Regions from separate parts of the Rahnella sp. RFA10(1/100) genome, predicted to be linked through region 2. Evidence: predicted binding sites of a transcription regulator. Region 2 holds the regulator's gene; the other holds the start of a gene.
The links. Region 2 encodes CRP, which controls carbon source genes, mostly activating them, when cyclic AMP is high. Its sites were predicted from a motif close to ATGTGANNNNNNTCACAT; they were not measured.

Region 1: the regulator CRP is predicted to act here: its motif matches at 5,788-5,805, upstream of ETV65_RS14240 (glycoside-pentoside-hexuronide (GPH):cation symporter).

What each region holds. Positions count from the first base shown of each region.
Region 1 is NZ_SEWR01000004.1:161,789-176,676, reverse strand. It holds gene ETV65_RS14260 (methionine synthase) at 1-609, shown strand, start outside; gene msrA (peptide-methionine (S)-S-oxide reductase MsrA) at 706-1,425, opposite strand; gene msrB (peptide-methionine (R)-S-oxide reductase MsrB) at 1,444-1,950, opposite strand; gene ETV65_RS14245 (glycoside hydrolase family 31 protein) at 2,242-4,281, opposite strand; gene ETV65_RS14240 (glycoside-pentoside-hexuronide (GPH):cation symporter) at 4,278-5,657, opposite strand; gene ETV65_RS14235 (ATP-grasp domain-containing protein) at 6,191-7,324, shown strand; gene ETV65_RS14230 (MFS transporter) at 7,290-8,447, shown strand; gene ETV65_RS14225 (ATP-grasp domain-containing protein) at 9,359-10,606, shown strand; gene ETV65_RS14220 (saccharopine dehydrogenase C-terminal domain-containing protein) at 10,728-11,897, shown strand; gene ETV65_RS14215 (SidA/IucD/PvdA family monooxygenase) at 11,894-13,243, shown strand; gene ETV65_RS14210 (class I tRNA ligase family protein) at 13,230-14,888, shown strand, end outside.
Region 2 is NZ_SEWR01000005.1:9,155-24,042, forward strand. It holds gene kefB (glutathione-regulated potassium-efflux system protein KefB) at 1-845, opposite strand, end outside; gene kefG (glutathione-regulated potassium-efflux system ancillary protein KefG) at 845-1,399, opposite strand; gene ETV65_RS15725 (ABC transporter ATP-binding protein) at 1,529-3,448, shown strand; gene ETV65_RS15730 (LysE family translocator) at 3,503-4,105, opposite strand; gene ETV65_RS15735 (hydrolase) at 4,206-5,201, shown strand; gene ETV65_RS15740 (YheU family protein) at 5,198-5,443, shown strand; gene ETV65_RS15745 (phosphoribulokinase) at 5,595-6,464, shown strand; gene ETV65_RS15750 (OsmC family protein) at 6,468-6,875, opposite strand; gene crp (cAMP-activated global transcriptional regulator CRP) at 7,238-7,870, shown strand; gene ETV65_RS15760 (YccS/YhfK family putative transporter) at 7,932-10,007, shown strand; gene ETV65_RS15765 (aspartate aminotransferase family protein) at 10,246-11,463, opposite strand; gene ETV65_RS15770 (aminodeoxychorismate synthase component II) at 11,586-12,161, opposite strand; gene ETV65_RS15775 (putative adenosine monophosphate-protein transferase Fic) at 12,238-12,840, opposite strand; gene ETV65_RS15780 (YhfG family protein) at 12,830-13,003, opposite strand; gene ETV65_RS15785 (aldose 1-epimerase family protein) at 13,098-14,303, opposite strand; gene ppiA (peptidylprolyl isomerase A) at 14,608-14,888, opposite strand, start outside.

The sequences.
Region 1 (14,888 bases), on a different contig from region 2:
TATGATAATCACTATAAAAGTCGCGAAAAACTCGCCTGGGAATTCGCTAAAATTCTCAATGAAGAAGCCCGGGAATTAGAGGCTGTGGGTGTCGATATTATCCAGTTTGATGAACCGGCATTCAACGTGTTCTTCGATGAAGTGAACGACTGGGGTATTGCCACATTAGAAAGAGCCATTGAAGGGCTGAAATGTGAAACGGCTGTCCACATCTGCTACGGCTATGGTATCAAAGCCAATACAGACTGGAAAAAAACGCTGGGAACAGAGTGGAGACAATACGAAGAGATTTTCCCAAAACTACAAAAATCTAATATCGATATTATTTCACTGGAATGTCATCACTCCCATGTTCCGATGGAGCTGATGGAGCTGATCCGGGGTAAAAAAGTGATGGTCGGTGCTATCGATGTGGCAACCAATACTATTGAAACACCCGAGGAAGTCGCCGCTACGCTTCGAAAAGCACTGCAATATGTTGACGCCGACAAGCTCTATCCTTGCACCAACTGTGGCATGATCCCATTACCGCGTGGCGTAGCAAGAGGCAAGTTAGATGCGTTAAGTGCCGGTGCAGAAATCGTCCGGAAAGAACTGCTGGCGAAGTAAATTCACCCGATTGCATCAATCTGAAGAGAATTCAGCCCGGATCAGGCGGTCAGACCAGAAGCCTGCCGGGCTGAGTGATAAACCGATCATGCCCCGTTATTGCTTCACCAGCACCGGCTGTTCGCGATAATCCGCCGGGAAATGCTGTTTTAATTCGTTAATTTTTGGCAGGTCGTTCACCACGATGTACGGATAATCCGGATTATCGTTTAAAAAGTTCTGGTGATAAGCCTCTGCCGGATAAAAGTGTGCACTGCTTTCCACTTTTGTCACCAGCGGCTCGCTGTAACTGTGGCTGGCATCGAGCTGAGCGATATACGCTTTCGCCACTTCTGCCTGAGCCTGACTGAGCGGGAAAACCGCCGAGCGATACTGACTGCCGGTATCCGGACCCTGACGGTTTAACTCTGTCGGGTTATGCCCCACCGAGAAGAAAATATGCAGCAGTTCGCCATACGTCACCTGCGACGGATCAAAGGTAATTTTGACCGATTCTGCGTGGCCGGTATCGCCGGTACTCACCTGTTCATAACTCGCCGTTCGCGCGTCGCCGCCCGCATAACCGGACACCGCGCTGGTCACGCCTTTCACGTGTTGAAACACGCCCTGAATTCCCCAGAAACAGCCACCGGCAAACAATGCCGTCTCGCTGTGCGACGTACCCGCAGGTTCATCTTTTGCCGGTGCGGGGATTACCACCGCCGGTTCAGCGCCCCCGCCCCATGACCAGGCATTATTTTGGAACGCGAACGCTGACGCCAGCACCAGTCCGGCGATCAGACTGTAATGACGCATTTTTTTCGATGCAATTTTCATGGGTAATTTCCTGACTGATTAAGCTTGTGGAGTGAACGTCATCGCCAGCCCGTTCATGCAATAGCGCAGGCCGGTCGGCTGCGGACCGTCATCAAACACATGCCCCAGATGTCCGCCACACCGGCGACAATGCACTTCATCGCGAACCATACCGAGCGAGGTATCCCGGCTGATTTGCGCGGCGTTGCCCAGAGGTTTCCAGAAACTTGGCCAGCCGGTATGGCTGTCGAATTTGGTCGCCGAGGAGAAAAGAGCAAGATTGCAGCCTGCACAGGCAAATTCACCCACCCGGTGTTCGTCATTTAACGGGCTGGAATAAGGCCGTTCAGTGCCCGCCTCACGCAAAATGCGGTATTGATCATCGCTGAGGCGCTGATGCCACTGAGCCTCAGTGAGCATGATGTCGAATTTCGCAGTTTTCGCCTGTGCGTCGGCGCTGCGGGAAAACAGTGACGGGACCAACCCCATCAGCGCAGCGGCCGAGACCGCACCACTGCCCAGCAGGAAATTACGTCTGTTAATCATTGTTGCCACCGTTGCGGTTACTGTCGATGACATCAGACTACAAGGGGAGGGATTACGGAATCCTCGCGGAGAGTTAACGGTTTTGTGATAAGTAGGAGATTACCGCTGTGCGGCGCCAGCGAGCGGAGCGCGAAGTAGAAAAGCGGGGAGAGATCCAAGAGAGGGAAAGCACTTCCCTCTCTTGGGCGGTTTCGGCGCAGCGCGTTGTGCGATCACCGCTATTGAAAAACCGGAACTGTCACCCTTCTGTTCCAGGCAGCCGCCCCGTTGCAGCGGCCATCTGCAACCAGATTACAAAATCGCCCGTGCAGCCGGGTCTGCCCCCTCCCGCACAAACACAGGAATTTCACTCATTGGGGCGGCGACCCTAATCGCTCTCCCCCCTTCATAGCGTTCTCCATTCAGCGCCACCCACGTTTCTCCCGCCGGTAACCACACTTCCCGCTCGCGCTGACCGGCGTACAACACCGGGGCGACCAGAATATCGGCGCCAAGCATATACTGATCTTCCACCTGCCAGCTTTCAGCCTGAGCCGGATACTGATAGAACATCGTGCGCATTACAGGATCCCCCTTCTCATGCGCTTCCTGCATCACATGGCTGATGTACGGACGCAGTTTCTCACGCAGGAATAACCCGTTCTTCATCAGCGTGTAATTCTCTTCGCCGTAGCTCCAGACTTCATTTGGTGCGCCGCTGTTGCATTGCGCAATGCCGTCACGCCACGGTTCCGGCGGCTGAATTTGTGGCTCACGGTAACCATGCAGACGCATAACAGGGCAGAACACACCCCACTGGAACCAGCGGATCAGTAACTCCTGAAATATCGGATCATTAACATTCCCGCCCTGGAACCCGCCGATATCCGTCGTCCACCACGGGATACCCGCCAGCCCCATATTCAGGCCAGCGACAATCTGATTACGCAGCGCGTGAAAAGAAGAATGGATATCGCCCGACCACGCCAGCACACCATATCGCTGACTGCCCGCCCAGGCGCAGCGCACCAGATTAACGATCTCATGCTCGCCTTCCTGCTGTAACCCCTCGTAAAAGCCCTGCGCGAACTTCTGCGGATAAATGTTGCCGACTTCCAGCACCGGCCCGAGATGATAGCGATAGTTATCGAAATCATAGGCGCGGTATTCCGGCTCAGCTTCATCCAGCCAGAAGGTACGGATCCCCAGATCGTAATAGTTTTGCTTTACTTTCTCCCAGACAAACTGACGTGCGCCGGGATGTGTGGCGTCAAAGAAGGTGCAGTTGCCAAGGAAATCAAGATTCACCGATACACCACGATCCGTGTTCACCAGGTAACCTTTTGATTTCATCTCCTTATAATTTTCTGTCCGGCTGTCAACCGTCGGCCAGACCGACACCATGGTTTCGATACCCAGTGATTTCAGCTCAGCGACCATCGCTTTCGGATCCGGCCAGTCCACCGGGTCAAAACACCAGGTGCCCTGATTCGGCCAGTGGAAGAAGTCGATGACAATAACCGAAACAGGCAGGTTGCGACGCTTGTATTCACGCGCGACTTCCAGCACCTCCTGCTGTGTGCGGTAACGCAATTTGCACTGCCAGAAACCCGTGGCATATTCCGGCATCTGCGGGGCGGTGCCGGTTGCACGGCCATACTGATGCATGATCTCAGCGGGCGTATCGCCAGCGGTGATCCAGTAATCCATCTGCTCCGTGATCTGCGCTTCCCAGCGGGTAATATTTTTGCCGAATGTCGCCTCACCAATCGCCGGATTGTTCCACAACATGCCATACCCCAGACTCGAAAGCATAAACGGCACACTGGCCTGGGAGTTTCGCTGTGCCAGTTCCAGTGTGCAGCCTTTCAGATCCAGACAATTTTGCTGGTATTGCCCCATGCCATAGATTTTCTCATCCGCGCGCGACTCAAAACGTACGGTCAGCTGATGTTTACCGCCGGGAATGGCTTTAAATTCGCGGGCATCCATCTTTAGCGCACTGATGTATTTGTCCTGACTTTTCTCCGTCGCACCGATGCCGACGGTGGAACGCTGACGCCAGAATTCCTCAAGGATCAGCTCGCCGCGTGAGTTATAAAACGCCAGCTGCCCTTTGATATTCACCGATGCTGTGATGTTGCCGTTGCGCAGCGTCAGGGTTTCTGCGCTGCGGCTGATCTCAGCTTTTGGCTGAACATCCGCTGGCAGTAGCGCCCATAACGAATCATTGAGCTCAGGCCGGCAGGTGGCCCGCACGCGCAGGCTGTTTTCTCCCCAGGGCTCAATCACCAGCGTTTGTTGATCGAAATGCCAGAGAATACGGTTTTTTTCGGCGATTAATTCGCTCATGCGGACTCCTGTGTATGCAAGGTGGCCTGACGTTCAGGCTCATGTTCCCGGGAAATTTTGGACTGATTAATCTGTTTCATGGTGGCGTCATTGAGTTTGTACCAGCGCATCGACAATGCACTGAACATCGACAAGATGCCCGGCACCAGTGAGAACAATGCGATAATCGACAACATCGCGACGGTATTCTGCTGGGCAGCATGGGGCACGTAACCGCTTATGCCCAGTGTCCAGCCGACCACCGCTCCGCTCACCGCCATCCCCATTTTGAGGATCGCCAGCAAAGTGGAGAACACCGTGCCATCCATGCGCTTGCCTTGTTTGTATTCGCCGTAATCCACCACGTCAGACATCATCACCCACATCAGTGTGGTAGTGACCTGATAGAAGGTTGAAACCAGCAACGTCATGCCCACCAGCAGGGAAATCCATGCCGGAACGAAGAAAATCGCCGCGCTCAGCGCACCGGTCAGCACCGCGCACAGCGTGAAGGCCGCGAGTTTGCTGCGGTTGCGGGTCAGCGGTTTTACCAGCAAACTGCCGAGACTCTTACCCACAATATGTGCAGCCAGCAGCCACATAAAGTAGCTGGCGTGGCCAAGATAATAGGTGACGTAGTACATCATCGCGCCGAGGCGTACTACGCCGAAGGAGATATTGAAGAAGATCAGCGCCGCCACCACGCGCCACTGGTCATTACGCACTAAATCACGTAAATCGGAGAGAAAATTCTCGTGCGTCGGCGGCGCACTGATACGTTCTTTGGTGTTTAAAAAACACAACAGGAACATCACCACGGCGATCGACGCCATGATTGCCATCGCACCAAAATAGCCGTCAAGTTTATTGCCGCCACCCATCATCTCTGCCAGCGGCATCATCAGGAAGGTGGACATTGCACCACCCAGCGTGGCAAGGAAGAACCGATAGGATTGCAGGGAAATACGCTGGGTATTATCAGGCGTGATGATCGCGCCCATCGAGCAATAAGGAATGTTGATGGCGGTATACATCAGCATCTTCACGCAATAGGTGACGCTGGCGTATACCATCTTTCCACCCAAGGTCAGGGATTCCGGTACCGCATAAACCAGCAAACAGCTGGCTCCGAAAGGTAACGCCAGCCAGAGAATATAAGGCCGGAATTTACCGAAACGCGTTTGCGTCCGGTCAGCGATCAGCCCCATCGCGGGATCCACTATGGCGTCAGCGACGCGGGCAACCAGAAACATTGTTCCGACAAATACTGCCGGTAATCCCACAACATCGGTGTAATAAAACGTCAAAAATATAATCACATTATCCAGGCCAATATGGCTCGCCATATCCCCCAGACCGTAGCTCACCTTTTCTTTTACGGATAGTTTCGCAGTCATTTTTCGTCCTGCCTTTTGTAGGGTTAAACATAAAAAAGTCAGTCCGTCCGTGGTCCGAGGACTTGTTATAGAATGGTTAAAAGAGAGCGACAATTGCGAGATATCATAAATTTCTTATGATTTTTGATTTGTGTGATACCGGTAACATGATGAGATCCGTCTCGCCTGCGGAACGGGAGAAGGAGAGAAAATGATACCCGCGATAATTATAAATTTTGCTAATAAATAGGGCTGAACCTGAGGGATCGGGAAAAAAAAGCATGTTTGAATCCAGCGACCCCGACACCAGTGCATTCAACTTAAATAATTCAGGTGACAACATAAACAGTGGTTAATGTTGCCATATCAGGATTAAAACTCTGAATGAAATGTTTTCATCTTCTTGTTATTAATGAAAAAAATGCATTTTTCTATCTTGATAAATTTTGGTTATGATGTAATTTATTGCTAACAAGTTAACGTATTGTTATGAATACCTGGAGACTGAAAGCAATACATTTCTATTCAGGCATTTTGAAAATGAGGGTTCACGGGTGCAAGAGAATTGGTTGTTATTACTCGGTGGGGCAAGCGTGGTACAGGGGCCTGATTTACTCGATGAAGCCAAAGAAGCAGGATATAAAATCCTGCTTACCGACACAGAAGAAAATCTCAGGGTGTTTGGCGACAGAGCGCAAAAAGCCGACGAGGTGGTGGTAACCAATCATTACGATGATGAAGCAATGCGGGATTTACTGGCCAGGTATCCCTATATAAAACGGAGTTATGCTTTTCGCGAAAAACTTCAGTTTGTAAATAGTAAACTTAATATATTATTAGATTCCTCATGGACACGCCCTGCAACAATCATGCTGATACAAAACAAGTATCTTTGTCGTGAGCTGTTACGAAAATGCGGCATCAGCCAGCCGGAAGCTTTTTTGTGTTATTCAGCAAGTGATGTAGAGGAAAAATTAAGAATACATTTTTCCGGTCATGAAGCCATCCTTAAACCCGTCACCGATGCAGGCAGTCGCGGGGTATATTCTGTCTGTTCAGACAACATTGATAATATTATTCCCAGACTCCCGCAGAAAGGTTACCCATTCATCCTTGAAGAGAAGGTGGAAGGTAAAGAATACAGCCTTGAAGCCCTTTTCGTTGGCAAAAAGTTCAGAATGCTAAATATCACTGAAAAGTTTTTATTTGCAGAGACTTTTTTTGAGCAAGGGCATGTTAATCCGGCAGGTGTTTCTCTTGACGAGCAGAAAAAACGTCAGGCCCGGGCATTAGTGGAGTCTGCGTGCAAAGTGATTGGTATCGAATACGGCATGATCCACGCCGAGTTTTGGGATACTGATGCAGGTATTATTTTGGGAGAAATTCACAACCGTGTCGGGGGTGACTTCATCTCAGTGATGGCGGCCGAGACAGCAGGTATTAATGTATGGCAAAGCCAGCTAACCGATACTCTCTGTTATAAAGCACAGAAAAAAGAGCATATGGCTGTGTGGTCAGAACGTAAAGGAGTAAGCCGCCCCTCTGCTTTGCCGCCGGATTTAGACCAAAAACCAGGGTTTGTTGGCCACGCCTATCTGGGCGAACGCAATTTATTGTGTGCTGAGGGTGCAAGTTATGAGGAGGCGTTAAATAATGCAAAAAGCATTTCAAAACTCTTCAATATTTAAAATCATCCTTGTCCAGGATTTCATCGGGGCCTTTGCCTTCTTTGCTCCTCAGGCATTGTTAATCGCTTATTTACACGAAAACTTGCAGCTGTCAGCAGCCCATACCAGCGGTATATTATTCACGTTGATATTCTTTTCGAGAATTGGCCGCTTAGCCTTTTCACCCTATCTGGATAGAATAAACTTCCCTCTTTTACTTGCAATACTGCAACTGTTAGGAGGATTGGGCTTCTTCCTGCTATCGCGTGGCGAGATTACACAACTCTATTTAGGCGCATTTCTCGTCGGGCTTTTCTACGGGAATAACTCAATTGTTATCCGTATTGCCACCTCCTTTTTGAAAAATCAGTCACTCTCTTTAAACTATTCGTTGCTCAGTACGGTCACAAACCTGGCTTCAAGTGGTGGGGCCATACTCCTGGGCATGTTGTATCAGCATGTCGGGCCCGTTTATATGTTTGAAACAATGTCCTTACTGTTTACACTCACCTGTGCATACACCTACTGGGCGACAAGAAAAATAATCCTCCCCAAACAGGGACATTTCTTCAAAGTATTAATGAGCCTGGTCAGGAGGAAAGTGATTTTACTGACGCTGCTACTTATCCTGCTTGTGTGGTTCATCTATTCGTTAGCGTTAACCACAATGCCACTCTTTGTGATCGACCGTTTGCATAGAACAGACTTGGTATGGACGGTAACGGCACTGAACGGGCTGGCCGTCTTAGTTCTTGCCTATCCGGTTAATTATTTAATTGACAGATTTGATGATAATACCAAACTTATTATCTCATTTTTACTCTTTGGCTTAGCATTTTTAGTGTTATCTCTCCATAATTCGCTGGCAATGCTATACCTGTTTCTTTTCCTGATAAGCACGGCTGAAATTATCGCTATCCCGGCATATCAAAGCATTATGTCTTTCAACACGGGAGAATATGAAAGGACAGCTATTTTTTCACTTTCTATCCTTGCCGTAGGTATAGGTGAAAGTCTTGGTGCTGTTTTCGCCGTATGGACAAATGAACACAGTCCCTTGTTCCACATTATCTTTATTCTCATGTCTGCTGTCACTGTACTAATCAGTCTGTTCTGTATGCGAAGCCATACCTCCCTCGCGTGATCCTGATAATCCGGGCGGACTTTCATTGCCCGGATTACCCCTGTTGTTTATACCTCCGTCAGTCTCCCCTATCCTTTGGCTCCTTAAATATTCGCTCAATGGCATCCTCATTGCCATGCATCCATAAAAACTCCTGAAAATAATATTTCTTATAGCATAAAAGTAGAAGCTTATTCTTTTCCACATTGTTAAAGAATACTGCATGTATGAATTATCACTCATCACTTCTGTAGGCCGGAACACTTCACTTAAAATCACGCCAGCTTAGTTTTTAATACTGTCCGTTAGCATAAAATAAATAAAAATAACTTTTTTAAAAAAAGGATATTTTTATTTTCTTCAGAGAAAAACCAAGAAAAATGTTGCAGAAAAATATAAACACCCTATTTCGCCAAAAAACAATTAATATTTGAATGTAATTTTCAATAACACTTTTATTAAATAAATTCTAAACCGAGAGCGTCGTGAAAATTCAATAAAACCCTTCTCTATATATAACGCGCAGGAAAACTCCCTTACTAAAGCTAGTTGGGGTGAAAGGCCAATCAAAGTTGTTACTAATATGTAAACATAATTACTTAAATAACACAATAAATAATATTAAAATTTTGCAACATGCTTAATTACCGCCAAATATCAATCATTGGAATAAAATACAAACAAAAATTTGTTAAACGTGGATTATTTTTATTATTAAATATTTCCGCACCATGAATGACAAATAAAAAATTAACTATATGATTATTAATGAAAAATTTATTTTCAATAGTTTACGCCATGAATATTTTTCAATAGCGCACTTTCCTCCCCAAAAAGATATTTCATATTTACTTTACTTAAGGCAAATCCTAAAATTCCAAGGCACCATAAATGTTAATTAAATGTATGTAATTCCCAGAGACGGAGGTTTTGTGAATAATTCAGTGGTGATTTTTGCGGGTTTAAGAAGAACGAATAACGAAAGATTTGAAGCCCTGGCAGCAGCAAAAAGATTAGGGCTTTCAGTCGTACTTATCGGACGTACTATCCCTGAAATGGCTAAAGAGCACCTTTTGGAGTGGCATGAATGCGATACCTCAAATCATGAATTAGGTCTTAAGGTTGCTAAAGATGTAGCTTCGCGACATAACGTGGTCGGTGCATTCAGCTGGACAGATCTGGAACTGAGTTTTGTTGCCAGAATCAACCAGGCTCTGTCATTACCTGGATTAACTCCCGAAGCGGTCAAAATCATCAGAAGTAAATTTCTTACACGTCAGGCTGTTTCGGAAGTTGAGGACGTATCTCCGCAGTATTTCAAAATATCCTCTCTCGACGAACTGTATACTGCCATGGAGACATTAGGTTATCCGGCAGTTGTAAAACCAACAGGTGGCAATGGTTCAAAAGGGATCTTTATTCTGAAAAGCGAAAAGGAGCTTGAATCCGCTATCAGCAATCTCCGCTCACTGGTTTCCGCAGGTAATGACCCTATTTTCAACTCACACGGTGATGAATTTATTGTTGAACAATATGTTCAGGGACAGGAGGTCAGTGTTGAGGTTCTGGTACACCGTGGGGTAGTGGATATTATCGGCATAACCGACAAGTCGACCACCACTCCCTTCCCTTTTGAATCACAACATATATTTCCTTCTGCAGCGTCTGATAAAGCGAAATTAGACGTACAGCGAAAAATTGTTGCCATTGTTCAGGCAGTAGGTTGTGACAATTGTACTTTGCATATCGAAGGTAAAATTGAAAATGACAAATTTACGCTGATTGAAATCAACGGACGCCCTGGTGGTGGTTATATCACTACCCATTTAGTGCCACGAAGCACCGGGGTAGATCATGTCGCCAATATTATCAGAGTGGCTATTGGTCAGGTCCCCGAATTGCGCCCCTTGAGAGAGGGATCCTATGCCGGCATACGTTACCTGTTTGCAGAAAAAGAAGGTCAGTTTTCAGGTCTGACAGGTTATGATCAGGCGATCCTGGATACCGGGGGGCTGGATAACGTTATGACTGAAATCCCGGTAGGCAGCACCATTACCCTGCCACCGGAAAGCTATACCACTCATCGTGTAGCATCGGTTGTCGCTCATGCACCTTCTTATGACATACTTTTAAATATACTAAACAACGTTACAACCTCGTTAAGCATTAATATTCAATAAGGAATGATCGTCATGACCGCGCTTTATTAAATAATGCGCTGGAAGATATCTGCAGAAAAATATATTCCGGCCATTTTTTAAATGCGTACAGATAATTAAATTTCCTTCAGGAATAAACGTCATGTCATTGCAAGACAGAAGCATTGCCATTATTGGGGCCGGCAATATGGGGCGAGCCTTACTCAAAATGGCTTTACATAACGGGGCGCGCATCTTTTTATTTGATATTAACCCGGAGGCGTTCAATAATCTTCCCCCGGAATATAGTGGGTTTATCGCGTCAGGAAGATTGAACGTTAACGTTATTGAAGAGGAAACATTTACTACTGAAATCCCACTGGGAATAAATGCCATTATTATTGCTGTTTCCTGGCATGATGCCAGGGAACTTATCAATGTTCTGGCATCACAGATTGATTGTCCCATTATTGTACTGGGTCGCCCTGACCTGAATGATCCATTAATCCCGGCGATGGGTAACAGAAAGCATCCTCTGCTGTTAGGCACCGGCCTGGAACCTGGTCTAATGGAATCGATGTCTTCTTCTATTCTGGAGCGATTTCCGCAAAGTCATACGATAGAAAGCTTTTGCGGCGGTATCCCGGTGACCCCGACCGGGCCTTTTGGTTATCGGCTAACATTTGGCAGGAAATTGCCCATCGACCCCCGACTGGCATTAACAATAAAGGATCACCAGACATTTTCAGTCCCAAGGTTCGCGCAGGTAAAACATCATTATTTTCCTTCGATTGGTCTGCTTGAAGCCTTTGACGATGCAATGCTTGCAACAACGGCGGAATATTTCCAAAAGCATGTGGTTAATTTTTCGCAAAATACATTGCGCTGGCCGGGATTTTCCTACGCTGCACGGGCCTGTCAGGAATTAGGCCTGCTTTCCCGACAAGAAATTAACGTCGGCAAATTAAATACCAGTATCAGAGATGTGGCCGAAACACTGTTTACTGCAGCCTGTAAGAATGTTGAAACGACAAGTGAAGATTTCGTTTTATGCAAATGGCAACATATCAGTTCATCGGGTGAAAAAGGTGAGCTAATCATTAAAGTATTCCAGCCCGCGCCGGATATTACCGCCATGGCATTTATGACCTGTGCCTTTGCTATCACTGCAACAGAAGTTATTTTTGAAATGGCACTTAAAAACATTATTTATCCGCATGAAAAGCCGGCAGGGCTGATTGGCTTAAAATTTTTAAACGAAATAAAAAAATTTCGGCATGTGGAGATCACCACATCCGGAACCCTAACATGCATGATTACGGAGGCAGTATGAGCGCGATATTGGATATCTTACTCGTCGGTGCAGGGCCCGCGAACCTTTCGGTCTTGAGTTACCTGGATGAAGCCGGCATCCTGACGAGTGGGGACAACATACGCCTGGTAGAGAAAAGAGAGAATGCCAGCTGGCATCCTGGCCTGGCTTTGCCTACTTCTACCCTACAGGTTTCTTTATTGAAAGACCTGGCTTTTTTAAGGAATCCGGCCAGCCCTTATACATTCTTTAATTACCTTAAAGAACAAAAATTACTTTATCAGTTTATGCATTTGAACACCTATTATCCTTCCCGGAATCTTTTTTCTGATTACCTCGGATGGGTAGCATCAAAACTGCAAGACTTCATCTCTTATAATAGTGAGGTTTACAACTTAAAAAGAATATCTTCGCCACAGGGAAAAGATATTCTTGAAGTCACACTGCGAAATAGCGCAGGTGAAACAGAAGTTTTAAAGACGCGTCAGTTAGTATTATCTCAGGGGCATAAGCCCTTTATTCCTGAGGTGTTATTGACTGAAAACCAGCACGTCATTCACTCCAGTCAGCTCTTAAATAAGGTAGCAACGCAAGAACTATCAGCTGAGAACCATATTGTCGTGGTAGGGCGCGGGCAGAGTGCAGGTGAAATCATTCGCTTTTTACTCGAAAAAACTTCAGTGGGTAAAATTAGTGTGGTCTCGCGTGATTTCCTTTTCAAATCGACGGATGCCAACCCTTTCGTCAATGATATTTATACGCATCCGCGCGCAACGGAATTTTTCAATTATGACATTGCTGAACGCGAGAATATGCTGTCAGGTCTGAGAAACACTAATTACGCCACTGTCACAGATGATGTGCTATCTGCTATCTACGAACAAACATTTTCCGACCGCGTCAACCATTGCCAGCGCTTATATCTTTATCCCTACGCCTTAATAGAGTGTATTAAGAAACAGTCAGATAAAATTTCCGTGACATTGCAACAAAGGCAATCAAAAAATGGGGCAATGGAAATAACGGCTGATCTGATTATCTGCGCAACCGGATTTGAAAACATTTTACATAAGTCATTAATCAGCCCGCTGCAACCAGAAATTATCAATGATGATTTAGTCGTGACTGAAAATTTCTCTGTGCAGTTCGGCTCACCTTCAGCTCCAGATATTTTTATTATTAACCATTCTCAGGCACAGCATGGCCCGACAGAGCACACCCTGGCAGGGGTATCAGAAAGAGGAAGAGTGATAGGTGATGCACTGATTAAAAATATGCGTTATTCCGGTAGAGAACCGGTCAGCATAAACAACGAAACACTGACAGGTAACATGAATAATAAGGATACTAAAATTGTCACATATTGAAATTATTAATCTTACTCAAGAAAAATATCTTTCACGAGCCGTACTGGATAAGGGTATTTACCGTATTAATCCTGTGCCTGAAGCCTCAGATATTTCGATCCGCATTTTAAAATTGACGCCTGGAAGCAGTACCGAGCGCCACAACCATACGGAAGTGGAATTCTGGACAGTTATCAGCGGCAGTGTACGCGTCTGCCTTAATGGTGAGGATCTCATTTTGCAGGCGGGTGACAGTATTCGGGTCGAACCTCTTTGCCGCCATCGTATTGAAGCACTTGACGAAAACGCCGTGATGCAAACCGTATGGTGGCATCATCGTGAAATATTCGAACAGAGTTCGGAGCAAGGCGCTTTGCGTTCACAAGGGTCCCAAAGGCCATTACTGATCGTGCCCGCCATGCTGACGCCTAACGGCGGAATGCATCTGGGCCACGCTGCAGGGCCTTTTATGGTGGCAGATGTGCTGACCAGAGCCGCGAGGATGTCGGGAAGAAAAACCTTTCTGGTGCAGGGTACACACGGGCATCTGGAACACATTCAGATCGCTGCGGCTAAAGCAGGCACTGATTACTATAGTCTGGCAGAAACGAATACCCGCAGATTAAAACAGTCACTTCAATTACTGAACGTTGAACAGGATATCTTCCTTGAAACACGTCCGACACAGCGCTCAACCGCCATTTTGTATGAAGTGCTTGAGAAACTGATGTCTGCTGGTCTGATTGTTGAAAGAACATACGACGTACCTTATGACCCTTCAACACGTCAATTTTGCGTTGATGCCTTTGTGCATGGTGACTGCCCTCATTGTGGTGGCGAATCGTCTGGGACTGAATGCGAGGGATGCGGGGCGTTAGTGCTTGATGCTGAGCTGATTAGACCGGTTAATTTACAGGGTGTGTCTCTTGAACGCCGCCCGCTCACGCGACTTTTCTTACGGCTTGATGCGCTAAAAAATGAACTGGAGCGTTTTGCTGCCAGCGCAAGCCTTCCGGCATTTGCCAAATTGTTTATTGAAGGCTGGCTTAAGCGGGGGTTACCGGAAGTATGCCTGACAAACCCCAACAGTGCGGGAGTCCCCGTGCAAATGGCCGGACTCGATAATCTCAGGTTCACGGTACCGATGGAGTATGTCCCACGTCATTTACTCGCCATTGAACAGATGTACGCATTACAAGGTGAAAACCGGCTCTGGCATGCAATAGCGGGCGATGAATTGCCTGAGCTGGCGATCCTGTTTGGGGTTGATAATGCTTTTGGCCGTTTGCTTGTCATCCCTGCCGTTCTTGCCGCATTGGGAATGCCAGAATTTATGCCAATGTATGTTATCCCGAATCACATGATGCTGCTCGAAGGCCAGAAGTTTTCCACATCGCGTAATCATGCTATTTGGGTGGATGAGTATGTCACCCCTGAAAATGCTCAGGCGCTACGTTTTTATCTTTGTAGAAACCGGACTCACCGTAAGGAAGCAGACTTTCATCGCCAGGAATTCGAACGCTTTAATGCAGAGTTTTGGAACGGACAACTACCGGTAATGCTGGAAGCAGCTGACAGATTATTTGAGCCCTTCTCTGATAGCAAAAACCTGCCCGGACCCGGGCAATGGTGTGCCGATTGTCATTCTTTCTTTGAAGTCACCTCT
Region 2 (14,888 bases):
AACGCCATACCGACAGAAATAAAGAACAGCCCGAGCAGTAAACCCTTAAACGGCTCGATGGCGATTTCCAGTTCGTGCTGATATTCGCTTTCCGCCAGCAAAATCCCGGCGATAAATGTCCCGAGCGCCATCGAAAAGCCCAGCGTATCCATAAACAATGCCGAACCGAGCACCACCAGCAACGCGGCGGCGGTAAACACTTCCCGCACGCCGGAGGCCACAATCAGCCGGAAAATAGGTCGCAGCAGATAGCGTCCGCCGATCAGCATCCCACCAAACGCCAGGACTTTCAGGCCAATCATTTCCCAGTTATTGCTGCCTTCGGAGCTGCCAGCCAGAATCGGAATCAGGGCCAGTGCCGGGATCACCGCAATATCCTGGAACAGCAGCACGGCGAAACCGAGCTGGCCGCCTTCATTACGCGTCATGCCTTTATCACGCATCAGTTGCAATGCCATCGCCGTCGATGACATCGCCAGCCCGATACCGCCAATCACCGCCGCCTGCCAGGAAAACTTCGTGAGATACAACAGGCCGCCGAGCACCAGCGCGGTCAGGATCACCTGCCCGGCACCAACGCCAAAAATTTGCCGCCGCAGCGCCCATAATTTTCCGGGGTTCAGTTCCAGGCCGATGATAAACATCAGGAAAACCACACCCAGTTCAGAGAAGTGCAGGATTTCATCCACGTCACGGATAAAACCTAAGCCCCACGGACCGATGGCAATGCCAGCCAGCAAATAGCCGAGCACCGCGCCGATACCTAAACGTTGCGCCAGCGGCACCGCGACCACCGCAGCGAATAAAAACAGCAGGATTGCCGTAGGTATATTTGAAACATCCATCAGACGATCCCTCCGTGCGGTAACGGGGATCGCAGCCATTCACCGTAGGCTTCAGCGTGGCTTTGCAACACATCAGGTTTCTGACGTCGTGCCCAGTAAATAATGATTGGCGTCATCCAGTGCATATGACACATCGCCGAAGTCAGTTCAAACGGGCGCATAATGTCGGACATCGGATAGCGGTTATAACCGCCTGCACGGTATGCGCCTTCCGGCTCACCGGTGGTGACGACCGAACGCCAGTATTTGCCGTTAAGTGCATTCCCGCCAGCACCGCTGGCAAACCCCCGCGCCAGCACGCGATCCATCCATTCTTTCAATAATGCCGGGCAGCTATAAGTATAAAGAGGGTGCTGGAAGACGATCACTTTGTGTTCGCGCAGCAACTGTTGTTCACGGTGGATATCAATAAAAAAATCAGGATAGTGAGCGTATAAATCATGCACGGTGACATGTTCAAGCTGCTGTGCCTGCTGTAACAAAACGCGGTTGGCGACTGAATCGGGTGATTCCGGGTGGGCGTAAAGCAGCAAAACCTTTGGTGGCTGCGACATCAATACCTCCAAAGCGTCGTCAGGGTGCGGTTTTTCCGTTACCATGCTTCGCAAAGACAAAATGGGACGCGATACGTCTTGTTTAAATCATTATCATGACAATTTAACATACTCTCAACACGGCGCTTTATGATTGTTTTCTCCTCCTTACAAATCCGACGCGGCACTAACGTGCTGCTGGACAACGCGTCTGCGACCATCAATCCCGGCCAGAAAGTCGGGCTGGTGGGCAAAAATGGCTGCGGTAAATCCACCCTGATTTCACTGCTTAAAGGTGAAATGAGCGCCGACGCAGGCAACCTGACTTTTCCGTCCAACTGGGCACTGGCCTGGGTCAATCAGGAAACACCGGCTCTGGACGAGCCTGCAATAGAGTATGTTATCGACGGTGACCGCGAATTCCGTCAGCTGGAAGCACAATTACAGCACGCCAACGACCGCGATGACGGCCACGCCATCGCCACGCTGCACGGTAAACTTGATGCAATTAACGCCTGGACCATTCCGGCGCGTGCGGCGAGCCTGCTCAGCGGGTTGGGATTTACGCAGAATCAGTTACAGCAGCCGGTCAAATCCTTCTCCGGCGGTTGGCGCATGCGTCTCAACCTTGCGCAGGCGCTGATTTGTCGTTCCGATTTACTGCTGCTTGACGAACCGACCAACCACCTGGATTTAGACGCGGTGATCTGGCTTGAAAAGTGGCTGAAAAGCTACACCGGCACGCTGGTGCTGATTTCTCATGACCGTGATTTTCTGGATCCTATTGTCGATAAAATACTGCATATCGAACAGCAGACGCTGAACGAATACACCGGTAACTACTCGTCTTTCGAACGCCAGCGTGCGACCAAACTGTCGCAACAGCAGGCTTTGTTTGAAAGTCAGCAGGAAAAAGTGGCGCATCTGCAAAGTTATATCGATCGTTTCCGGGCGCAGGCGACCAAAGCCAAACAGGCGCAGAGCCGTATTAAAATGCTGGAGCGCATGGAGCTGATAGCCCCGGCGCACGTAGACAATCCTTTTCATTTTAGCTTCCGCTCACCGGAAAGCTTGCCCGATCCGCTGCTGCGGATGGAAAAGGTCAGCGCCGGTTATGGCGACACCACGATTCTGGAGTCGATCAAACTGAATCTGGTGCCGGGTTCACGTATCGGTTTACTCGGCCGTAACGGTGCAGGTAAATCGACGCTTATCAAACTGCTGGCCGGAACCATGCCGCCGCTTCACGGGGACATTGGGCTGGCGAAAGGCGTCAAACTCGGTTATTTCGCTCAGCATCAGCTGGAGTTCCTGCGCGCAGAAGATTCGCCGCTGCAACATCTGGTGCGTCTGGCGAATAAAGAAACCGAACAGCAATTGCGCGATTATCTCGGCGGATTTGGTTTCCACGGCGATAAAGTGACGGATCCTACCGGGCGGTTCTCCGGCGGTGAAAAAGCGCGCCTGGTGCTGGCGCTGATTGTCTGGCAGCGCCCTAACCTGCTGCTGCTTGATGAACCGACCAACCACCTGGATCTCGACATGCGTCAGGCACTGACCGAAGCGCTGATCGACTTTGAGGGTGCGATGGTTGTCGTGTCGCATGACCGCCACTTATTGCGTTCCACTACTGACGATTTGTATCTGGTACACGGCGGCAAAGTGGAACAGTTCGACGGCGATCTGGAAGATTATCAGCAATGGCTGGTGGACATTCAGCGTCAGGAAAGCCAGCAGGATGCACCGGCTAAAGACGGCGGCGTTAACAGTGCGCAATCGCGTAAAGATCAGAAACGTCGCGAAGCCGATTTCCGCAACCAGACTCAGCCACTGCGCAAGCAAATCACCAGGCTGGAAGCACAGATGGAGAAACTGGGTACCGAACTGGCAGCAATTGAAGCCCGTCTGGCCGACTCCGCCATTTATGACATCAGCCGTAAGGCCGATCTCACGGAGTGTCTGCAACAGCAGACCAAAGTGAAAGGTGCGCTGGAAGAGACTGAAATGACCTGGCTCGATGCCCAGGAACAACTGGAAGAAATGTCTAAAACTTTTGATATCGACAGCTGATCGTATGCTCACAAACGGGAAAGGAGCCGTGATGGCTCCTTTTTGGTCTGTAAATTAATGCCAGATTAACAGCACACAGGCGGCGGTCAGAATACCCATCGCAATGTTAAAAGTGTACCACGCACGCTTGCTGCGCAGCAGGCGACCAATCACCGTGCCGAAGCCAAGCCAGATAATGCCCGATACCAGGTTCACCAGGAACATCCCAAGGCTGATACCGGCAATCGAAGGATTATAGGCGGCGCCCGCCAGACTGAAGCTCGCGACCGCACCCAGTCCCATCAGCCAGGCTTTCGGATTAAGAAATTGCAGCAACCAGCCCTGATACAAACGGATCGGTTTTGGCGGCGGCGCACCGGTTTCCAGTTTTTCATAGGCAGACGTTGCAATCTTCCACGCCAGCCACAGCAGATACAGGCTACCGGCGATTTTGAGAAACAGGTGTAACGCAGGATAAATCGTGATGAGACCGCCGACACCAAAGGCCACCAGCAGCAAAATACTTTGCATACCAAGCATAATGCCGACCATCAGCCAAAGTGAACGGAAGAACCCAAAGTTAGCGCCAGACGTGGTGAGTAACATATTGTTCGGGCCGGGGGTAATGGCGGCGACCCATAAAAATCCAAGCATCGATAAAAATAAACCAGGTTCCATTTAATTTGGGTTCTCCGACCCGAAAGATGTGCGATAGCATTGAAGCTAACAGCGTGATATTGATCGCACAAGAGCCTCTTAAGAGAAATTTATTCATCTTATGGTTGAAACCTTTCGCCCCTTACGCGGGGCCAGTAATCCGCACATCCAGACGCTACTCCCGCGACTGATAAGACGGCATGCAACACTTAAACCTCACTGGCAAAGGCTGGATACGCCGGACGGCGATTTTCTGGATTTAGCCTGGAGTGAAGATCCGGCACAGGCGCGACATAAACCTCGCATGATCCTGTTTCACGGCCTGGAAGGCAGCTTTTACAGCCCGTATGCGCACGGCTTATTGCAGGCGTGGAAAGACAAAGGCTGGCTTGGTGTGGTCATGCATTTCCGCGGATGCGGCGGTGAACCTAATAAGCTGCTGCGTATTTATCATTCCGGTGAAACCGAAGATGCCCGCTTTTTCATTCACTGGCTCAATGAGACCTATGGCGAAGTCCCGACCGGCGCGGTAGGTGTGTCACTCGGCGGCAATATGTTGACGTGTTATCTCGGGCAGGAAGGCGAAAATTGTACGTTGAGCGCCGCCGTGGTGGTCTCCGCACCGCTGATGCTGGAACCTTGCGCTTACCGGCTGGAACGCGGTTCATCACGGATTTATCAGCACTATCTGCTCGGTCAGCTCAAAGGCAATGCCTCGCGTAAGCTGGCAAAATACCCTGGGACATTGCCCGTCACGCTGGCGCAACTGAAAGCCATGCGTCGTCTTCGTGAATTTGACGATGCTATTACCTCAAAAGCGCACGGATTTACCGACGCGCTGGATTATTACCGCCGGTGCAGCGGTCTGCCGTTACTGGCACAGGTCAGAACCCCCCTGCTGATTATCCACGCCAAAGACGATCCGTTTATGACACCCGACGTCATCCCGAAAGCAGAAGATTTACCGGATTGCGTGGAATATCAGTTAACGGAACATGGCGGACATGTCGGCTTTGTGTCCGGCAGCATACGTAACCCCCAAATGTGGCTGGAACAACGCATTCCGGCCTGGATCGCCCCCTATTTAGAAAATAAGACTAAGGAAAAAACAGAGTGATTATTCCCTGGCAGGAACTGGATCCTGAACTGCTCACCAGCGTGGTGGAATCCTTCGTATTGCGCGAAGGCACCGATTACGGCGAGCAGGAAAGATCGCTGGAACAAAAAGTCGATGACGTGAAACGTCAGCTGAAAAGCGGTGATATTGTGCTGGTATGGTCAGAGTTGCATGAAACGCTGAATATTATGCCACGCGGTCAGTTCCGCGCCGGGCAGGAAGAAGTGCCGCAGGACGGGTAGAGCCGCTCGAAAGCAGGTTGTGACAACCTGTCACTTCGCGAATAAATATGGTAACAATAGGCTTAATTATGCGCAGCACGGCACTACATTTTCAACCACAGAAAAGACCGCGTCACGCCAGCCTGTATCCCCTTTCTGGAGAAAAGCATTTATGTCAGCCAAACATCCTGTTATTGCCGTTACCGGTTCGAGCGGTGCAGGCACCACGACCACCAGCGTGGCGTTTCGTAAAATATTTCAACAGCTTGGCTTACGCGCTGCGGAGCTGGAAGGCGACAGTTTTCACCATTTCACCCGTCCTGAAATGGATGCGGCGATCCGTAAGGCACGCGATCTCGGGCGCCACATCAGTTATTTCGGGCCGGAAGCCAATGACTTTGGTTTGCTGGAAAAAAGCTTTATCGAATATGGCAAAACCGGCACCGGCCGTTCACGTAAGTATTTGCATACTTATGACGAAGCGGTTCCCTATAATCAGGTGCCGGGCACGTTTACGCCATGGCAGGCGTTGCCGGAACCAACGGATATCTTATTCTATGAAGGCCTGCACGGCGGTGTAGTGACAGACAAAATTGATGTCGCCGCCCAGGTCGATTTGCTGGTCGGCGTTGTGCCTATCGTTAACCTGGAGTGGATCCAGAAACTGGTGCGCGATACCGGGGAGCGTGGCCATTCACGTGAAGCAGTGATGGATTCCGTCGTGCGTTCGATGGATGATTATATCAGCTACATTACGCCGCAGTTTTCCCGCACCCACATCAACTTCCAGCGTGTGCCGACTATCGACACCTCAAACCCGTTCGCAGCAAAAGCCATTCCGTCACTGGATGAAAGCTTTGTGGTGATCCATTTCCAGGGACTGGACGACATCGATTTCCCCTATCTGCTGGCAATGTTGCAGGGGTCATTTATCTCGCACATCAAAACGCTGGTGGTACCAGGTGGGAAAATGGGGCTGGCGATGGAGCTGATCATGGCGCCACTGGTGCAGCGCCTGATGGAAGGTAAGAAAATCGAGTAAACTTTATTCCGCTGCAATCACTTCAAAGCTGTGGGTGATGGTGGCCGCTTTACCCAACATCAGAGACACTGAACAGTATTTTTCGGCAGAAAGGCTGACCGCACGTTCAACAATCTTATCGGTCAGATCCTTACCGGTGACGATAAAATGCAGATTGATATGCGTGAACAGACGCGGCGCTTCTTCGCGGCGTTGTGAAGTCAGCTTCACTTCACAATCACGCACGTCATTACGGCCTTTCTGTAAAATAGATACCACGTCAATTGCACTGCAGCCGCCTGCGGACATCAGTAACATTTCCATCGGGCTTGGGGCTTTATCGCCCGCGTTACCATCCATTGAAATCTGATGACCCGACGCTGACTCACCTAAAAAGGTCAGCCCTTCAACCCATTTGACACGTGCGTGCATGAACTATTCTCCCGGTGAATAAACTTTTAGAAATCTGCTCTCAGAGTACCCTTTAGACCAAAATCTGGCAACGTAACCCGATCGCCATCATGCTGAAGCGAGACAACAGAAGACAGCATCTCAAACCTGTGCTACAAACAAAGCCGAAACATACTTTCCAGTAAATTGCGGTGACGGTTTTTGCGGTTTAAGAACAGAACCCACGGTGTTAACAGCAATAAACAGGCTGTTGCACTCCGACATCCGCTTGCAGCATTTCTGGGGAGTTATATGCTGAAAGGGCGCTTTGGATTTGAAGTGCCATACAGGGAACTCTGAGCCCTGTGATTTTGGGCAGCGATAACAACAGAGGATAATAGCTAATGGTTCTCGGCAAGCCACAAACAGACCCGACTCTTGAATGGTTCCTGTCTCACTGTCATATACATAAGTATCCTTCTAAAAGTACGCTGATTCACCAGGGTGAAAAAGCCGAAACGCTTTACTACATCGTGAAAGGGTCAGTTGCTGTCCTGATTAAAGATGAAGAAGGCAAGGAAATGATACTGTCCTACCTTAACCAAGGTGACTTCATCGGTGAGCTGGGACTCTTCGAAGAAGGTCAGGAACGTAGTGCCTGGGTACGTGCTAAAACTGCCTGTGAAGTGGCTGAAATTTCGTATAAAAAGTTCCGCCAGCTGATTCAGGTTAACCCGGATATTCTGATGCGTCTCTCCGCGCAGATGGCCAACCGTCTGCAAGTGACGTCAGAGAAAGTCGGCAACCTTGCCTTCCTCGACGTAACCGGTCGTATCGCTCAAACGTTGCTCAACCTGGCTAAACAGCCTGATGCAATGACCCATCCGGACGGGATGCAAATCAAGATTACCCGTCAGGAAATTGGCCAAATCGTCGGTTGTTCACGTGAAACAGTCGGACGAATCCTCAAAATGCTGGAAGATCAGAGCCTGATCTCCGCACACGGGAAAACGATTGTCGTTTACGGCACACGTTAATCCCTCGAAAATTGGCGCGGCAGAATACTGTCGCGCCTTTTTTATGGGCTAAGCTTTACCCATGACGTTATGGCGAAAACTGTTTTACCATCCTGAAGTGAATTACGCGCTGCGCCAGACGCTGGTGTTGTGCCTGCCTGTTGGCATTTGCTGGCTGTTTGGCAACTTGCAAATGGGTCTGCTGTTTTCCCTCTGCCCGGCCTGCTGTAACATCGCCGGTCTGGATACCCCGCACAAACGCTTTTTCAAACGTCTGATCGTCGGCGGTTCACTGTTTGCCGTGAGCAGCATTCTGCTGCAACTGATGCTGGAAAACTGGTACGTTCCGCTGCCGCTGATCATGCTATCGCTGGCGTTATTGCTCGGCGTTACCGGTGAAATCAGCCCGTTACATGCGCGCCTGTTACCCGGCGCGCTGGTAGCCACTATTTTCACGCTGAGTATGGTCGGTGTGCGCCCGATGTGGCAGGCACCGGTGCTGTTCGCAGCAGGCACAGCCTGGTACGGGGTGTTTAACTGGGTGTGGTTTCGTATTTCGCAAGAACAGCCTATGCGCGAAACGCTCAGCCAGCTTTATCTGCAACTCGCGGATTATTTCGAGGCCAAGTACAGTCTGCTGACGCAACATACCGATCCCGAGACGGCGTTGCCGCCATTACTTACCCGTCAGCAGCAGGTTATCGATCTGATTGCCCTGCTTTATCAGCAATTACACATGCTGCCACAACACGGACATCATCATCACCATAAGCGACTGTTTCAGCTTTTTCAGGTTGCTCTCGATTTGCAGGAGCACATTACCGTCAGCCTGCATCAGCCGGAGGAAGTACAGAAACTGGTTGAGGAAAGCCATGCAGAAGCGGTAATCCGCCGCAATGCGCAGGTGATTTCCACCCGTCTTCGGGTGATTGCCGGCGATATTCTTTATCACCGTTTATCTGAGCGCTTTACCATGGCCAATGAGCTGGCTGCGCTGGAGAAAATCGCCGCGCGTAACCCGGACAATCCGGTTGGCCAGTTTTGTTATTACCATTTCAGCCGCATTGCGCGCCTGCTGCGGACCCAGCGCCCGTTATACCGGCGCGATCTGATGAGCACCCAGCCACGTCTGCCCTTCTGGACTGCGCTAAAAAGCTATCTTTCTTTCAAATCCGTGGCCCTGCGTAATGCCGCGCGTCTGGGCATTATTTTAGCGATTGGCAGCAGCCTGGGGCTGTTCTTCAATTTGCCCAAACCGTACTGGATTTTGCTGACTATCATGCTGGTCAGCCAGAACGGCTATAACGCCACGCGGGTCAGGATCCAGCACCGTGCGCTCGGTACGCTGGCCGGTTTGCTGATTGCTTCAGGATTGTTAAAACTGGCGCTACCGGAAAGCACCACGCTGCTGTGCATGCTGCTGATCACCTTGTTGTCCTATACGGTTTTACGCAAAAATTACGGGCTGGCGATGGTCGGCATGACGGTGACGGCAGTGTATACCCTGCAACTACTGGCGATGAACGGTGTGCATTTTCTGATACCAAGACTGGTCGATACGCTGCTCGGCTGTGCGCTGGCCTTCGGTGGCACCCTCTGGCTATGGCCGCAATGGCAAAGCGGTTTGCTGCGCCAGAACGCGCATCAGGCGCTGGAAACGTATCAGGACGCTATCCGTCTGCTGCTTGAGGAAAACCCCGACACCGCAAAACTGGCGTATACCCGTATGCGGGTCAATCAGGCGCACAATAAGCTGTTCACTTCTTTAAACCAGGCGATGCAGGAGCCCGGCTTTAACTCGCATTATCTGGCAGACATGCGGTTATGGGTGACACACAGCCAGTTTGTGGTCGAACATATCAACGCGATGACAATCCTCGCACGCGAACATTATATGTTGCCGGAAAAACTGGCGACGGAATATTTGCAGACCTGCGAAATCGCACTGCAAAGCTGCCAGCAACGACTGCTCTATGACGGGCCGGGCAGCGAGAATAATCTGTTTAATGCGCCGGAACTTCATCCGGATATGCCGCTGACCGAAATGGAACGCCACCTGCGGCGCGTGATTTCACATCTCAGCGTAATGCATACGATCTCGTCACTGGCGTGGAAGCAACGACCACATCATGGGATCTGGCTGACGCGGCGGGCGTGAAAGGGGAGACACCTTTCAAATCCCCCTTTTTACTGGCTTGCAGCCAGACTGCTTTTTGAAATGGAGAAACTTTCGGCTTTTCAATTGCCGTGATCGCTTAACTCACCGCGCCGAAACCGACCAAAGAGGGCTAGTCATAGCCCTCTTTGGTCGGTTTCGGCGCAAGAGACCATGTGATAAATGTTAGTGGGAAACCGAAATTTTCTCGATCAAGCGTTTAAAGACGGGGCCGTGGGGATCACCCCCCACAAACTTTCCCCACCGCCTTCTCAAACCTTTCCATCCCTTCGCTGATGTCAGCGAAATCAATCACCAGTGAAGGCGCAAACCGCATCACGTTTGGTCCGGCGACCAGCATCATCAGCCCGGCTTCTGCGGCGGCGGCATGGAATTCTCCGGCACGGTTTTTATACGCATCGGCAAGCTCGGCGCCGATCAGCAGCCCCTGACCACGGAACTCGTTGAAGATGTGATATTTCTGATTGATGGCATCCAGCGCGCTGATGAATTTCTCGCGGCGTTCGTTGATGCCAGCCAGTACATCAGGTGTATTGATGATATCCAGCGCAGCTTCAGCCACCGCACAGGCCAGCGGGTTGCCGCCGTAGGTGGTGCCGTGTTTGCCCGGCTCCATAACGGAAGCCACTTCTTCAGTTGCCAGCATGGCACTGACCGGGAAACCGCCGCCGAGCGCTTTGGCTGTGGTCAGAATATCGGGCGTCACGCCGTAGTGCATATAGCTGAACAGCTTGCCGCTGCGTCCCATACCGCTTTGTACTTCATCCAGAACCAGCAGCGCCTGATGTTTGTCACAAAGCTCGCGCAGGCCTTGCAGAAACGCCTGGGTAGCGGGGGTAACGCCGCCCTCCCCCTGCACCGGCTCAACCACAATGGCGCAGGTGTGGTCGTCGATCACCGCCTTTACGGCATCCAGATCGTTGAACGGCACATGCACAATGTCAGCGGGTTTCGGGCCGAAGCCGTCGGAGTATTTCGGCTGGCCACCCACGGAAACTGTGAACAACGTGCGACCATGGAAGGCGTTATGGAAAGCGATGATCTTACTTTTGTACGGGCTGTGACGGTGTGAAGCATAGTAACGCGCCAGTTTAAAAGCCGCTTCGTTGGCTTCAGCGCCGGAGTTAGCGAAAAATACACGGTCGGCAAAAGTGGCATCGATCAGCTTCTGCGCCAGTCGCAGGGCGGGTTCATTGGTAAATACATTACTGACATGCCAGAGGGTTTCGCCCTGCTCATGCAACGCTTTCACCAGTGCCGGATGGCAATGCCCGAGCGCTGTCACAGCAATACCCCCTGCGAAATCAACATATTCATTCCCTTGCTGATCCCAAACGCGACTGCCTTTACCTTTCACCGGAATGAATTTCGCCGGTGAATAAACCGGTAAAATGACTTTATCGAATGTACCCCGATCTACCGCTGATTTTTCTGACATTACTCGTCTCCCCACTGCCATTAATATGAAAATATAATCACAAAATATGCATAAAAAATCACAGACAGGCAAACGAAAATCGCACCCGAGGCGGAAGTAATTTTTTCAGCAATATTAACTGATTAGATTTTAAGGAAATTATCCAGAAGCTGGTGCCCCTGCTCGCTCAGAATGCTTTCAGGATGAAACTGAACGCCATGCAGGGGCAAGGTTTTGTGCATGATGCCCATAATGTCGTCGCGATCACCACTACGTTCTGTCCATGCCGTGACCTCAAAACAGTCGGGCAGCGTCTGTGGCGCGACCACCAGAGAATGGTAGCGCGTCACGGTCAGCGGATTATTCAGCCCGGTAAAGACGCTTCTGCCGGTATGGCGGACAGGTGAGGTTTTGCCGTGAATGGCCTGCCGCGCACGGACGATTTTCGCGCCGAACGCCTGCGCCATCGCCTGATGCCCGAGGCAAACGCCAAGAATCGGTAAACGGTGGGAGAAATGGACAATGGCGGGCAGGGATATGCCCGCCTGATCAGGCGTACACGGGCCCGGAGAAATCACCAGATGTGAAGGAGAAAGTTGTTCAATGTCGGAGAGGGTAAGCTGATCGTTACGCATTACTTTCACTTCTGCGCCCAGCTCGCAAAAATATTGATAGAGGTTGTAGGTGAAGGAATCGTAATTGTCGATCAGCAGCAGCATAATATACCCGGTAAAAGTCGCAGAATTTACCGGGCAATTCTACGCATTTTTCAGCGCGGGCTCAGTATTTTGTCGCTTAATGTTCTTCCGGGATTTCACTGACAACGGCATTAAAAATTGCCACCAACCCTGATTCATCACCAAATACCGCTGTTTTATTGGCTGCCAGCCAGCTTTCCCGATCCACTTTAGACCAGTCAATGTCGTAGCCAGCATGAATGACCAGTTGCTCGATAAAAATGCGCAGCGCACGACCATTCCCTGTGCGGAACGGATGCAGCAAATTCAGCCCGGTATAATAATGAGCCAGTCGCTCAGCAAGATTATCCAGCGGTAAGCCGATCAGAAATTTCTCCTCTTCCAGTTCCTGCATCAGCGCATTGCCCTCTTTTTCAATGTATTCGAAATGGCAAAACGGCGTGTCATCCTTATAAATATCAATCTCACGGAACTCGCCTGCCCAGGTATAAATATCCTGGAACAAGGACAGATGCACCGCACACAGATGCGGCAATCCCATCACTGAAGGCCCAAGCGGCATCGCTGACGCGCGCAGGGCAGTAAACGCCAGTTCAGCCTGCAACAGCCGATGCTCTTCACGTATTTCCAGCCGGTTTTTGAGCACATTGATGCCGGGATAATAATAAGGGTCGGCACCGGCCACGAGTTTATCGTTCATAGTGCTTCCTCAGTTCGGTGAGACGTTGTGAAATTTGTTCGTTGTCTAACGTGATAACCTCAACCTGCAAACCATCAAGCGCACTGCTGGCCTGAAAGTTCTGCCGCTGACGTTCGCGAAAAAGTTTTTCCTGCTGCCTGAGTGTCAGTTTCTTCGCCATCATTTCCTCCCTGGGTACAGCTATTCGGGTATATACCTGGTGGAGTTAAGTATAGACAGAGAAAAAAGGGCGCCAGCCTCAGCGCCCTAAACTCGGATTATTCAACAGCGATAGGGGTCTCGTTCACATCTGTTTTATGATCTGCCTGAAGTGTTTTCACCCGATCCTCAAGCTGTTTCACCGCCTGCGCATCCGGCAGAAGTGAATATTTCAACTCAAAGACCGTGCTCTGGCCGGGTTGCAGTTGTTTCACGCGGCCTTGTTTACGTTCGATAGTCACCGGATAGGCATAGTTAGTGCCCGGTTCGATACCCGTAACGTAACCCTGCTTCAGGGTGTCGGTATTTTTCCACAGCGTCAGCAGCGGCAACTGATGGGTATCGAATTCAATCGATGCGCCCTTGTTCCCCGCTTTGTTCACTACGCCGGCAATCGTTTTACCCTGCGCATCCGCCAGCGGCACCATGTTAAAGACCATCTCATCAAAGCCTTTGGTCGGCCCGGCGTAAGTCTGCCAGTCTGCTAAACCTTTTTTGGCGTAATCATTGAACGGAGAGATTGATTTCAGCGGCGCAATGAAACGGGCACCCTGCTCAAGGATCGGCTGACCGAAATTACTGTGATAAATAATCTGATAGTCGTGCGGATAATCCGACTGGTTAGTCAGGGTGTCGTGAATAGTCCACGAATGGCTACCCGGCACGTAACGCAGTTCAGTCCAGGTTTCCAGCTTGGCTTTCTTAAAGGTATCTTCTTTCAGCAAGCCACGCACTGTGATTTCATGAGGGGCTTTATCGGCGATCTCAACCACCACTTTCGAGGCGGGTGTATTGCCTGCCCGGCCGTGCAACGTATAAATCATGCCGTCGGCAGTAACAGGATGTCCGGTCCATTCAAAGCCGCAACGCACCATCATTTCGTTGAAACCTTCCAGCCAGCCCACACCGTTACGGCTTTCAAGATTGATGTACGCAGGATTGACCACTTCCTGAACCGGAGAATCCCAGCCTAAGCGAATGTTATCGCCGGTCACGTGCAATAAATCCATCCCGCGCGTCGGGCTGAGAGCGATGGTCAGTCCCTTGCTGGTAATGGTAATAACTTTTGACCCTTCCTGTTTGCCACCGTGTAACACTTTTTGTTCGATGCTGAAATCGGTTCCCGCAATGTTCAGCTTTTTGCTATCAGTCTTCCAGTTTCCCAGTTCTGTACCGGCTTCAGCATCCGTCAGCACGATAGTTTGTGCAGCAGCTTGCCACGAAAAAAGCCCCAGAACGATCCCGGTTGCGAGTAATTTTTTCACAATAACCCCTTTTTGCTGAATTGATTTAGCCCAAAAGCAATTCAGCCTACAAACTCCGTCAGGCGAAAAATGTGACAGCCTTCAAGTTGAGCGTTTTTGAGGCTAAATGGCAGATGGTAACGTGCCCGGCCTCGCAAAAATTGTTTAGTTGAGGGAAAATTTGCACATGAAATTGAGATCTGAAACAAGAATGAAGGTTCATAAGCTGATGCGTTTCAGCTTAAGCGTGTTAGCAGACAGGCAATAAAAAGCCCCCGGAACCGGAGGCTTAGAAAAACAGTATTCTGGAAGAAAGGCTGAGAAATTAAGGCAGCACTTTCGCAGACAGGATCACAATCGGCGTCGTCGGCACGTTCTGATAAGGCCCGACATTATTGGTTTTGACCTGAGACATTTTGTCTACCACATCCATCCCTTTGATGACTTTACCGAATACGGCATAGCCGAAATCACGCTGACCGTGATCGAGGAAGGCGTTATCTGCCACATTGATGAAGAACTGGCTGGTCGCGCTGTCTTTATCGGCAGTACGCGCCATGGCGATGGTGCCGCGCAGGTTGCGCAGGCCGTTATCCGCTTCGTTCT